Regions from separate parts of the Paenibacillus sp. AK121 genome, predicted to be linked through region 3. Evidence: riboswitches for the same ligand, from Rfam matches in the RefSeq annotation. Region 3 holds a riboswitch; each other region holds the start of a gene.

Region 1 (3,268 bases), on a different contig from region 3:
TAGTAAGCCGAATGATGCTAAAGAAGATCTGCAGTGGGACATGGAGCTCGTGCTAGTTCGTCATGGCACGACCTTATGGAATAAGGAACGTCGATATCTGGGACATGCCGACTTGGGTTTGCTGTCGGGAGCAGAGCAGGAGTTAAAGACTTTACAGAAAAAATTGCAGGGACATTCCTTTGCTCGAATCTATTGCAGCGACTTGATGCGATGTCGCCAGACCTTGCAGATCATTTTGCCGGAGTCAGCATTGACGTCTGAATGTTCCCTCTCTGCTATGCCTCCTATCATGGAACCACGTCTGCGAGAACTTCACTTTGGTGAGTGGGATGGAAAAACGTATGACATGCTTAAGGATGTGGCGTTGTATCGCGCTTGGATTGATGAGCCGCAACAATTCACCCCACCTGGAGGAGAGCCTTGGATTCATTTTGTGAATCGTCTGCGTGAATTCCTAGACTCTCTGTTTGCGTGGCGCATTGCTTTGGAGGTTCAGCCAATGGAGTCGAATGCTGCGCCGCCCTCTGTTTTGATTGTCACGCATGGTGGTGTAATTCGTCAGTTGGCTTGTATGCTTATGCCTGGCCATGATTTTTGGAGTCTGAATCCGAAGCCGGGAGAAGCATTTAGGATTCAGTTAAGGTTGACAGGACCGCACAATTGTATAGCAAGATTGCTTTCTCATTAGGTTAAACAAGGCGAATAAAGCGACTGTTTGGGTTGTAAGCTAACTCTTTTTAACCTATAATCATCAAGTAAAAGAACGGCTTGACTACCACTACATCAAATATCCAGCAGACGAGGTCGGCGCTATGTGAGGAACTTGCTTTCCTTTATTGCGTTGTTAAAAGGGAAGTCGGTGTGAGTCCGACACGGTCCCGCCACTGTAAATGGAAACATGCCCATTAGCCCTGTTTTATGTGCCGCCAGGCATATGAAAGAATATCAGGACATGCATTTTCCATAAGTCAGGATACCTGCCCGTCCGCCTGTCACCATAATCCTTCGAGGAAAGGATGACGTGTTCGCAGTGACTGTCCATGCGGAAAGAAGCTGCCCGCCTGCGCACGATCTGTGCTAACGTGACCCCTGTGTCCTGATATGAGGATGCGGGGGTTTTTGATAGGAAAAGAAGGCTGGAATGAGAAAATATCGGATGAAGTTCAAGTAACGCTCTTAACGATTTATGTATGAAGGGGTGCAAATCATGGCAGGAAAAAAAATAAAGGTATGGACTACAGGTCTATTGGCGCTGATATTGGCAGTTGGGCTGAGTGCATGTGGCGCGAATGGAAAAAATGCAGAAAATAAAGAGGGTCAAGCTTCTTCACAGCAGCCGGGACAGATCGTAACCGCACAAGAGCCTCCGGGTAAAACGGTTTACCCGCTAACGCTTAAGGATGCAACAGGACAGGAATTTACATTTAAAAAAGCACCGGACAAGATCGTTTCCGTCTCCCCGGCAGAAACCGAGGCGCTGTTCGCTATCGGACTGGATAAGGAAATTGTTGGTGTATCCGACTACTCTGATTACCCGGAGGCAGCTACGAAAAAGCCTAAAATGGGCGGTATTATGAAACCGAACGAAGAGGCGATCATTGCTGCGAACCCGGAAGTTGTTTTTGCAGGGATTTCACTTAGTGAACAGGCTACGACTAAGCTGCGTGACATGGGAATTATGATTTTTAAAACAGAACCGAAAACAGTTGAAGATGTCATAGCTAATATCGAATTGTATGGGAAAATCACCGATCATCAGAAAGAAGCGAGAGCGGTGACTGACAAGATGAGAGCAGATGTAGCAGAAGTGAAAGAAGGAGTTAAAAATATCGGCAAAGGGCAGAAGCTGCGGGTATACGTCGAGTTTTCACCAGGCTGGACAGTGGGTAAAGGCGAGTTTATGGACGAGCTGATTACATTAGCAGGTGGTGAAAATGTAGGTGCTACGCAGAAGGGGTGGTACCAAATCAGTGAGGAAAATATTATAGCTGCAAACCCTGACGTGATTTTGTACAGCAAAAGTGTGAAGGACGACAAAACGGGCCAGACCCTCGGCGATATCATTAAAGCTCGTAGTGGATGGGATCAAATATCCGCTGTTCGTAACCATCGTGTATTTGCCGTGGATGATAATTTGATCAGCCGTCCGGGGCCACGCGTAACGGAAGGGCTCAAGGAAGTGGCTAAGGGCGTGTACCCTGAAATTTTCAAATGAACCGTAGACTGATCGGTTTTGGGGGGACAGGTCTTGTCTTGCTGCTGCTGACGCTGCTACTCTGTCTTGGCATCGGCTCGGTCAGTCTTCCGGTCAGCCAGATCACAGGTATTTTGATCAACCACCTACCGTGGTTAGGTGATACGTTTACACCGGATTGGAATACATCCTCAGAGCAAATCATTTTAAAGGTCAGATTGCCACGGGTGTTACTGGGAATGTTGGTTGGAGCAGCGCTGGCGTTGGCGGGAGCCGGATTTCAGGGTGTGTTGCGTAATCCCTTGGCTGATCCGTATACCCTTGGGGTATCCTCGGGAGCTTCGGTCGGAGCAGCAGTACTGATTTATTGGGGGCTTCAATTTTCATTTGTGGGTATATGGACGCTTCCGCTAGTTGCATTTATAACCGGCATGCTGACGCTGTGGATGGTGTTGACGTTGGCGCGTGAAGGTGGGAAAATTCCGACCCAAAGCCTCATTTTATCAGGTGTGGTGATGCAATTTTTTGGGGGAGCCATTGTTTCTTTTCTGGCAGCCATGTCGAAGGAAACAGTCAATGAAATATTGTACTGGACGCTGGGAAGTCTCAGTCTGCGCGGTTGGTCATATACGGGAATTCTTTTACCTTACGTGATCGTTGGGCTGGTGTTTCTATGGAACCGGGCACGGGTGCTGAATATTCTGGCTTTGGGAGAACGTCAAGCGGCTCATATGGGGGTTCATGTAGATGCGACGAAGCTATCTGTCCTGATCATATCTACCTTGCTGACAGCTGCCGCTGTCTCGGTATGTGGAGTCATTGGCTTTGTTGGACTTGTTGTGCCTCATATCATTCGTCTGATGGCAGGTCCCGATTACCGGATGATTGTTCCGTTATCTGCACTGGGTGGAGCTATTTTTATGGCTTGGGCAGATACGGCGGCTCGCACGTTGTTGGCCCCAACAGAAATTCCTCTGGGCGTTATGACGGCCTTTGTTGGGGCACCGTTCTTCGCGTATCTCCTGTACCGGAACAAGAAGCTACGCAGGGGGGATCTGTTGTGACCAAACAAAG
Region 2 (3,268 bases), 190 kb from region 3:
AATCGTCAATGGACTTCGTTCGGAGGGACTTGCGATTATGCTGGGCGGTATATTTAATGCGTTCCCTTACACAGCCTTCTCGCAAAATGTGGGTCTGATCTCGCTAACTCGCGTCAAATCGCGTAACGTTATTTTTGCTGCGGGCGGCATCATGGTCGTTCTCGGTTTGCTGCCTAAGCTGGCTGCCTTGACGACAGTGATTCCTAACGCTGTGCTGGGCGGGGCAATGATCGTCATGTTTGGTTCGGTTGCTGCATCAGGTATGTCTATTTTGTCAGAAGTAGATCTGCGGAAGGAAAGCAATCTGCTGATCGCAGCATGCAGTATTGCTGTAGGCCTAGGCTCAGCTGTTCTGCCGCAAATGTTTGACCAACTGCCTAGCTTTGCCAAAATGCTGCTGCAAAATGGTATTGTATCGGGCTCGATTACGGCAATTGTCTTGAACATCGTTTTGGCAAGAAAACAGGGTGAATCGGTCAAAGGCGTAAATGTCTCGGAGGTTCCACAGAAGGTTTGATGAATAGCAAATAAACCAAAACAGCCGGAGAGAGGGTGTAGCCTCTTTTCCGGCTGTTTGGCATAGGGTTACCCAGAGCGGATTATAGTGGTGGATGTTTTCGGACCACGGTGCAGCTTCCCGAAAGGGGGTGAAGCCGATGGTCACACTTGTGTCGTGCTACGATGTGTTGCGTTGGATGGTTACGTTACTAAGCCTGGTGTTTAGTATTCGTAAACTTTATCGCTGGCTGCGTCGGAAATTTCGGAACAAGCGAAAACCCACCGCTTGATTAGGTTAGGCGCCTAACGGTGGGTTTAGCTAAGCATTTAGCGCGCCGTGGTGATCCACAGCCTTTCAAATCCTAGGAGTCTTTGCCGTTGGCGCGACGAAGGCTCTTTTTAGTATACGGATACGGTGGATATCTCTATACCTAATTTTAGCACGTGAATTGCGTGCATGCAATGAATAGTGACAGTCTTGATCTTTGCGGGATCGTTCAAATTTAAATTATTGTGCCGCATTTATTGACAAGCCAGTAGCAACAAAATAAGATAATCCTAATTCGTAATAAAAAGGAATAAAGGAAGAAAACAGGTGTGAGCCGGACAACTCTATATACGAGGTTTTGTTGAGACGATGTAGATAGTTGTTGAGCGTGTTCACTTAAAAGGGAAGTTCGGTAGATTCCGACACGGACCCGCCACTGTATACAGGCATCAGCAGGGTACTGCTGGAGCTTTCAGAATAGCCACTGGAACTGTGAGGAACCGGGAAGGCCTGAAAGATAAGCCTGGAGTCAGGAGACCTGCCTGTTTTGACATCACTGTCAGACCCACGGGATGCTGGGGAGGTGGTTAGGCGTGCTGCATACGGAATGTCTGAAACCGATCTGATCCCTTCTATGTTTTTGGAGTTGGCTTTGAGGTGAGTTTTGACATTTTATAATGAAAGCATTTCTGACTGCTGGTCAAGTGGTTGGGAATGCTTTTTTCGCGTTTTGCGTTAGGTTTATACGATATTTTACAAGATAGAGGAGGACATGTGGGATGATAGGCAATCGTAATAGGCGTTCATGGTTCATATGTACAGGATTGTTGCTGCTGATGGCAGTTATGGCTCTTTCGGGATGCGGCACAGCCACAAAGACGGAGGATAGCTCAGGCAAGGGTGAGAATACGCCTGCACAACAGACTCCAGCAGGTAAAAAGCTGGTGATGGCGTATACGTGGAAACCGTCAGGCGTCGATCCGCATGGAGACAATAGCTGGGATGTGATGCGTTCCGGTGCCGGTGAGACACTCATTCGTTTGAATGAAAAGTTGGAGCCTGTGGCTTGGCTTGCCAAGGAATGGAAGCATGACAGTCCTAACGTGTGGACGTTCAGCTTGCAGGGTAAGGTCACTTTTCATGATGGAAAGAGTATGGATGCAGCAAGTGTAAAAGCATCTTTGCTGCGCTCTATCGAGAAAAGTCACCTGGCGAAGGATTTACTGGATGTGAAGTCCATTGATGTAAATGGCCCGCTGACGCTGAAAATCACGACAAACCAGCCGAATGCAGCGCTGGCATCCAATCTGGCTGATCCGTCAACAATCGTGCTGGATGTGGCATCCATGAAAGATGAGCAGAGCTACCCTGCGATGACAGGTGCTTTTAAAATCAAAGCCTTTAACAAGGATCAATCCTTGGTCGTAGAGCGTTATGACGGATATTGGGGCGAAAAGGCACGACTGGCTGAAGCAACGATGAAATTCATTACGGACGGTAATTCGCGCCTGATGGCGTTGCAATCCGGTGAGGTGGATGTAGCGACGGATATTCCGGTAGATAACGCAGAGGTATTAAAAAAGAACGACAAGCTACAAGTGCTGTCGGCTCCGTCCTTGCGTACCCATATGATTGTGTACAACATGGAATCGTCTGTGTTCAAGGATGCGACCAACCGTAAGGTGGTGGACAGTCTGATTCCGCGCGCATCCATTGTGAGCGCCGTCATGAGGGGCTTCGGTACGGAAGCAAGCAGCCCGTTTCCGAGTATCCTTCCCTTCGGTAAGATTGAGCGCAAAGCATTGAACGGAACGGCAGAGCAGTTGTTGACGAAGGATGGCTGGCAAAAGGATGCCCAAGGCACATGGTCCAAGCAGGGCAAGCCATTCGAGGTTACGCTGCTGACCTTCCCTCAGCGTCCGGAGCTATCCGTCATGGCTGAGGTTATTCAGAGCCAGTTGCTGAATGAGGGAATCCAGGTCAAGATTCGCAAGGTGGAAAATATCGACGAGGCGTTGACCAAAAACGATTGGGATTTTGCTATGTACAGCATGCTCACGGCCCATACAGGGGAACCGCAGTATTTTATGGACATGTTCTACTCCTCTACAAGTGAAGCTAATGTAAGCCGTTATGCTTCCAAACCGCTGGAGGATATTCTTCACAGCCTGAAGTTGGCAAAGGATACCACACAGCGTAATGCGGTAACACTGCAAGCACTGGATATTATCAATACAGACTTGCCGCAGTCGTTCATTGTACACCCTGACAATGTGTTTGGCGTGAAAAAAGGGGTAGAGGGCTTTACGCCGCATCCGATCGAGTATTACTACATTACAGCGCAATCCGATATTGCGGAATAACGAGCTACGTATCCTATGATTCGTTTTATACTGGAACGTGTGGCGCAGCTGCCCATCATTGTATTCGTTGTATCCACGCTGACTTTTGTACTGATGAGGCTGGCCCCTGGTGACCCTGCCCTCATTTTGCTCACCGCGC
Region 3 (3,268 bases):
GAATTCCTTTCATATTCCGGTGTATTACAAGCTTCCCGCTGCACGTAAAATCAGCTTGGAGGCTCCGTTCCATAATCTATGTAATGCGGGTGCAATTTCATACATTGAGCTGGACGGTAATGCACGGAATAACCCGGATGCATTTCTTAAAATTGTTCAGTACGCACTTCAACAGAACATCGGCTACTTTTCCATCAACCATCCGGTAGATCGTTGTACGGAATGCGGCTATGAAGGAATTATCGGGACAAGCTGTCCTCAATGCGGCACAGATGAGGAGCACACGCACTTTCAGCGTTTACGTCGGGTAACCGGATATCTGACAGGAGATTATACCGTTCGTTTTAATGCTGCCAAGCAAGCCGAAGTCCGCGACCGGGTGAAGCATAAGTGAATTTGTGCGGCTATATTCCGGAATCTCTGAATGAAGGATACGGCCTGCGCACCGTTGTATTCATTAGCGGTTGCCGCCATGCCTGTCCCGGCTGTTTTAATCCAGCTTCGTGGAACTTCCGCGCAGGGGAGCCATTCACGCCTGAGCGTCAACAGGAGGTTATCCGTGATATCATGGATAATCCGCTGTTGGACGGACTGACTCTCTGCGGGGGAGACCCTTTTTTCTCAGCAGCAGAATGCTCGCAATTTGTACGTGACTTCCGCGCGGCTTGTCCCGACCGAACCGTATGGGCCTACACGGGCTTTGTTTACGAAGATCTGCTCATGGATCAGGAACGACAGGAGCTAGCGTTTTTGTGTGACGTGATTGTAGATGGCCGTTTTGTTGAACAGCAAAAGGATCTGACCCTCCCCTTTCGAGGCAGTCGTAATCAACGTCTGGTAGATGTGAGAGCCAGTATTCAGGCAGGTTACACCGTTTCATTGGCTTAAAGGCGATGTTCTACTTAGCAAGATACTATATCAAAGACAAGTCCCCACGATGGGGTGGGCTTGTCTTTTTTGCATATAACTAACAGATTCCACTCCAGTTTCTATTACTGTTTCTATTGCACATCCTGTGAGTTTCACTTATGATGGTGAACAAGTATACGAGTGCATAATTATTCGTCATACCTTAATCGCATAGCTTGGAAATAGGTGTCTGTTCTATTCAGATCAGACTTAAAAGGGAAGCCGGTGCAAATCCGGGACGGTCCCGCCACTGTAAACGGGGAATGTTCAGCTACTCATACACCCACTGGTCCACAGACCGGGAAGGGATGCTGAACGTCATGATCCGTAAGTCAGGAGACCTGCCTATTTTAACAACATCGCAGTACCTACGGAAGATAGGGAGGTGTTAAGAGCAGTCGCCGTATTTTTGAATTTTAATCGCGGAGGCATTCTTTCCCCTACTCATTTTTAGCCTTGGGGGCAGAATGCCTTTTTTGGTACGTAAAAATAAACTGGCTACCAGTTAGGAGGAAACCTACATGTCCATTAACGAACGATCTGCATTGTCGGCTTTGATTAGCAGTAATCTGGGTTATCCGCGTATTGGTGGGAACCGGGAATGGAAGAAAGCACTGGAGCGCTTCTGGCAGGGTAGTATTGACGAAAGCGAACTGCATAGTGAGATGAAAAGATTGCGTCTGGAGCATCTGAGCAAGCAACGTGACAAAGGGATTGATCGCATTCCTGTCGGAGACTTCTCCTATTACGATCACGTGCTGGATACATCCGTGATGTTTGGTCTCGTCCCCGAACGCTTCAACTATCGTCCTACAGGTCCAGTTCCTCTATCTGTGTATTTCGGGATCGCACGTGGGCAGAAGGGAGCTACTGCCAGTGAAATGACCAAATGGATGAATACCAATTACCACTACATCGTTCCCGAATTGGCAAATGCGGCTCCGGTGCTCACTGAAAATAAACCCTTACTGGCTTATCGTGAAGCAAAGCAAGAGCTAGGCATTGACGGTAAACCGGTTCTCATCGGTCCCTATTCATTTGTTGTTTTATCCAAAGGCTATGATCGTAAGGATCTGGCTTCTATTATACGAACCTTCCTGCCTTTATACGCCCGAGTCTTGTCAGAGCTAGCAGCAGAAGGCGTTCAATGGGTCCAAATCGATGAACCTGTCCTGACCACCTCATTCCCGGCAGAGGATCTGGAGATTATTCAGGAGGTCTATGAAGCTTTGACCCAAGCTGCACCCTCGTTGAACATCATGCTGCAAACCTACTTCGGCAGCCTGGATCATTATGAGCGTCTGACTGAACTTCCGGTACAGGGACTGGGTCTTGATTTTGTATACGATGATGGCGAAAATCTTCAGCATATATGCCAGCATGGCTTCCCCAAAGGGAAAACGCTGGGTGCTGGTGTCATTGATGGACGCAATATATGGCGCAGCGACCTGAATGCCGTAGCTGCGCTGTTGGGCCAGTTAGCAGAACAGACCACTGCCGCACAGCTTGTCGTACAGCCATCGTGCAGTCTGCTGCATGTGCCGGTCAGTCTGGAAGCAGAGCATAAACTGGACCGAGAGCTGGTGCATGCACTAGCCTTTGCCGATGAAAAGCTGGATGAAATCGCAGTCTTGACGGCTGCACTTGGTAAGCACGATCCATCTGCAATTGCCAAGCTTGAGCAAAGTTCGGATGCGGTAGCCCGCTTCAACCGCTCCGCGGCAAGGGTACAGACAGCTGCCGATTTGGCCGACCTGCTGGCAAAAGAGCCACTGTCACGCAGCGTTCCTTTCGCCGAGCGCCGGGTGATTCAGCAAAATAGGCTGAAGTTGCCCCCACTACCTACGACGACCATCGGCAGCTTCCCGCAAACTGCTGAGGTCCGCAAGGCCCGTCTGCACTATCGCAAAGGAGAATGGTCTGCCGAGCAATATCGGACATTCATCCAACAGCAGATCAAGGAATGGATTGATATCCAAGAGGACATTGGCATAGATGTGCTTGTACATGGGGAATTTGAACGGACCGACATGGTTGAATTTTTTGGCGAAAAGCTGAAAGGCTTTGCTTTTACACAAAACGGGTGGGTGCAGTCCTACGGCTCCCGCTGTGTTAAACCGCCGATCATTTACGGAGATGTGTCGTTCGATCAACCTATGACCGTGGAAGAGACGGCATTTGCTCAGTCGTTAACCTCCAAGCCAGTTAAAGGGATGCTTACAGGCCCTGTGACCATTTTGAACTGGTCCTTTGAACGTAATGATATTCCACGCAGGCAAGTAGCTTTGCAGTTAGCTCTGGCATTACGGGCAGAGGTAGAGGCACTCGAACAAGCGGGTATTAGCATGATTCAGGTGGA

The links. A riboswitch is a leader RNA that binds a small molecule or an ion and turns the genes downstream of it on or off. The one in region 3 is predicted to bind cobalamin.
Region 1: linked by a shared signal. The riboswitch ahead of KSP24_RS08775 (ABC transporter substrate-binding protein) and the one ahead of metE (5-methyltetrahydropteroyltriglutamate--homocysteine S-methyltransferase) in region 3 are both predicted to bind cobalamin.
Region 2: linked by a shared signal. The riboswitch ahead of KSP24_RS04145 (ABC transporter substrate-binding protein) and the one ahead of metE (5-methyltetrahydropteroyltriglutamate--homocysteine S-methyltransferase) in region 3 are both predicted to bind cobalamin.

The regions. Positions count from the first base shown of each region.
Region 1 covers NZ_JAHPJM010000004.1:8,737-12,004, reverse strand. Annotated here, with positions in the region: gene KSP24_RS08780 (histidine phosphatase family protein) at 1-688, shown strand, start outside; cobalamin riboswitch at 785-999, shown strand; gene KSP24_RS08775 (ABC transporter substrate-binding protein) at 1,208-2,215, shown strand; gene KSP24_RS08770 (FecCD family ABC transporter permease) at 2,212-3,258, shown strand; gene KSP24_RS08765 (ABC transporter ATP-binding protein) at 3,255-3,268, shown strand, end outside.
Region 2 covers NZ_JAHPJM010000002.1:186,135-189,402, forward strand. Annotated here, with positions in the region: gene KSP24_RS04140 (nucleobase:cation symporter-2 family protein) at 1-517, shown strand, start outside; cobalamin riboswitch at 1,123-1,326, shown strand; gene KSP24_RS04145 (ABC transporter substrate-binding protein) at 1,546-3,129, shown strand; gene nikB (nickel ABC transporter permease) at 3,145-3,268, shown strand, end outside.
Region 3 covers NZ_JAHPJM010000002.1:380,452-383,719, reverse strand. Annotated here, with positions in the region: gene KSP24_RS05010 (anaerobic ribonucleoside triphosphate reductase) at 1-394, shown strand, start outside; gene nrdG (anaerobic ribonucleoside-triphosphate reductase activating protein) at 391-888, shown strand; cobalamin riboswitch at 1,077-1,272, shown strand; gene metE (5-methyltetrahydropteroyltriglutamate--homocysteine S-methyltransferase) at 1,431-3,268, shown strand, end outside.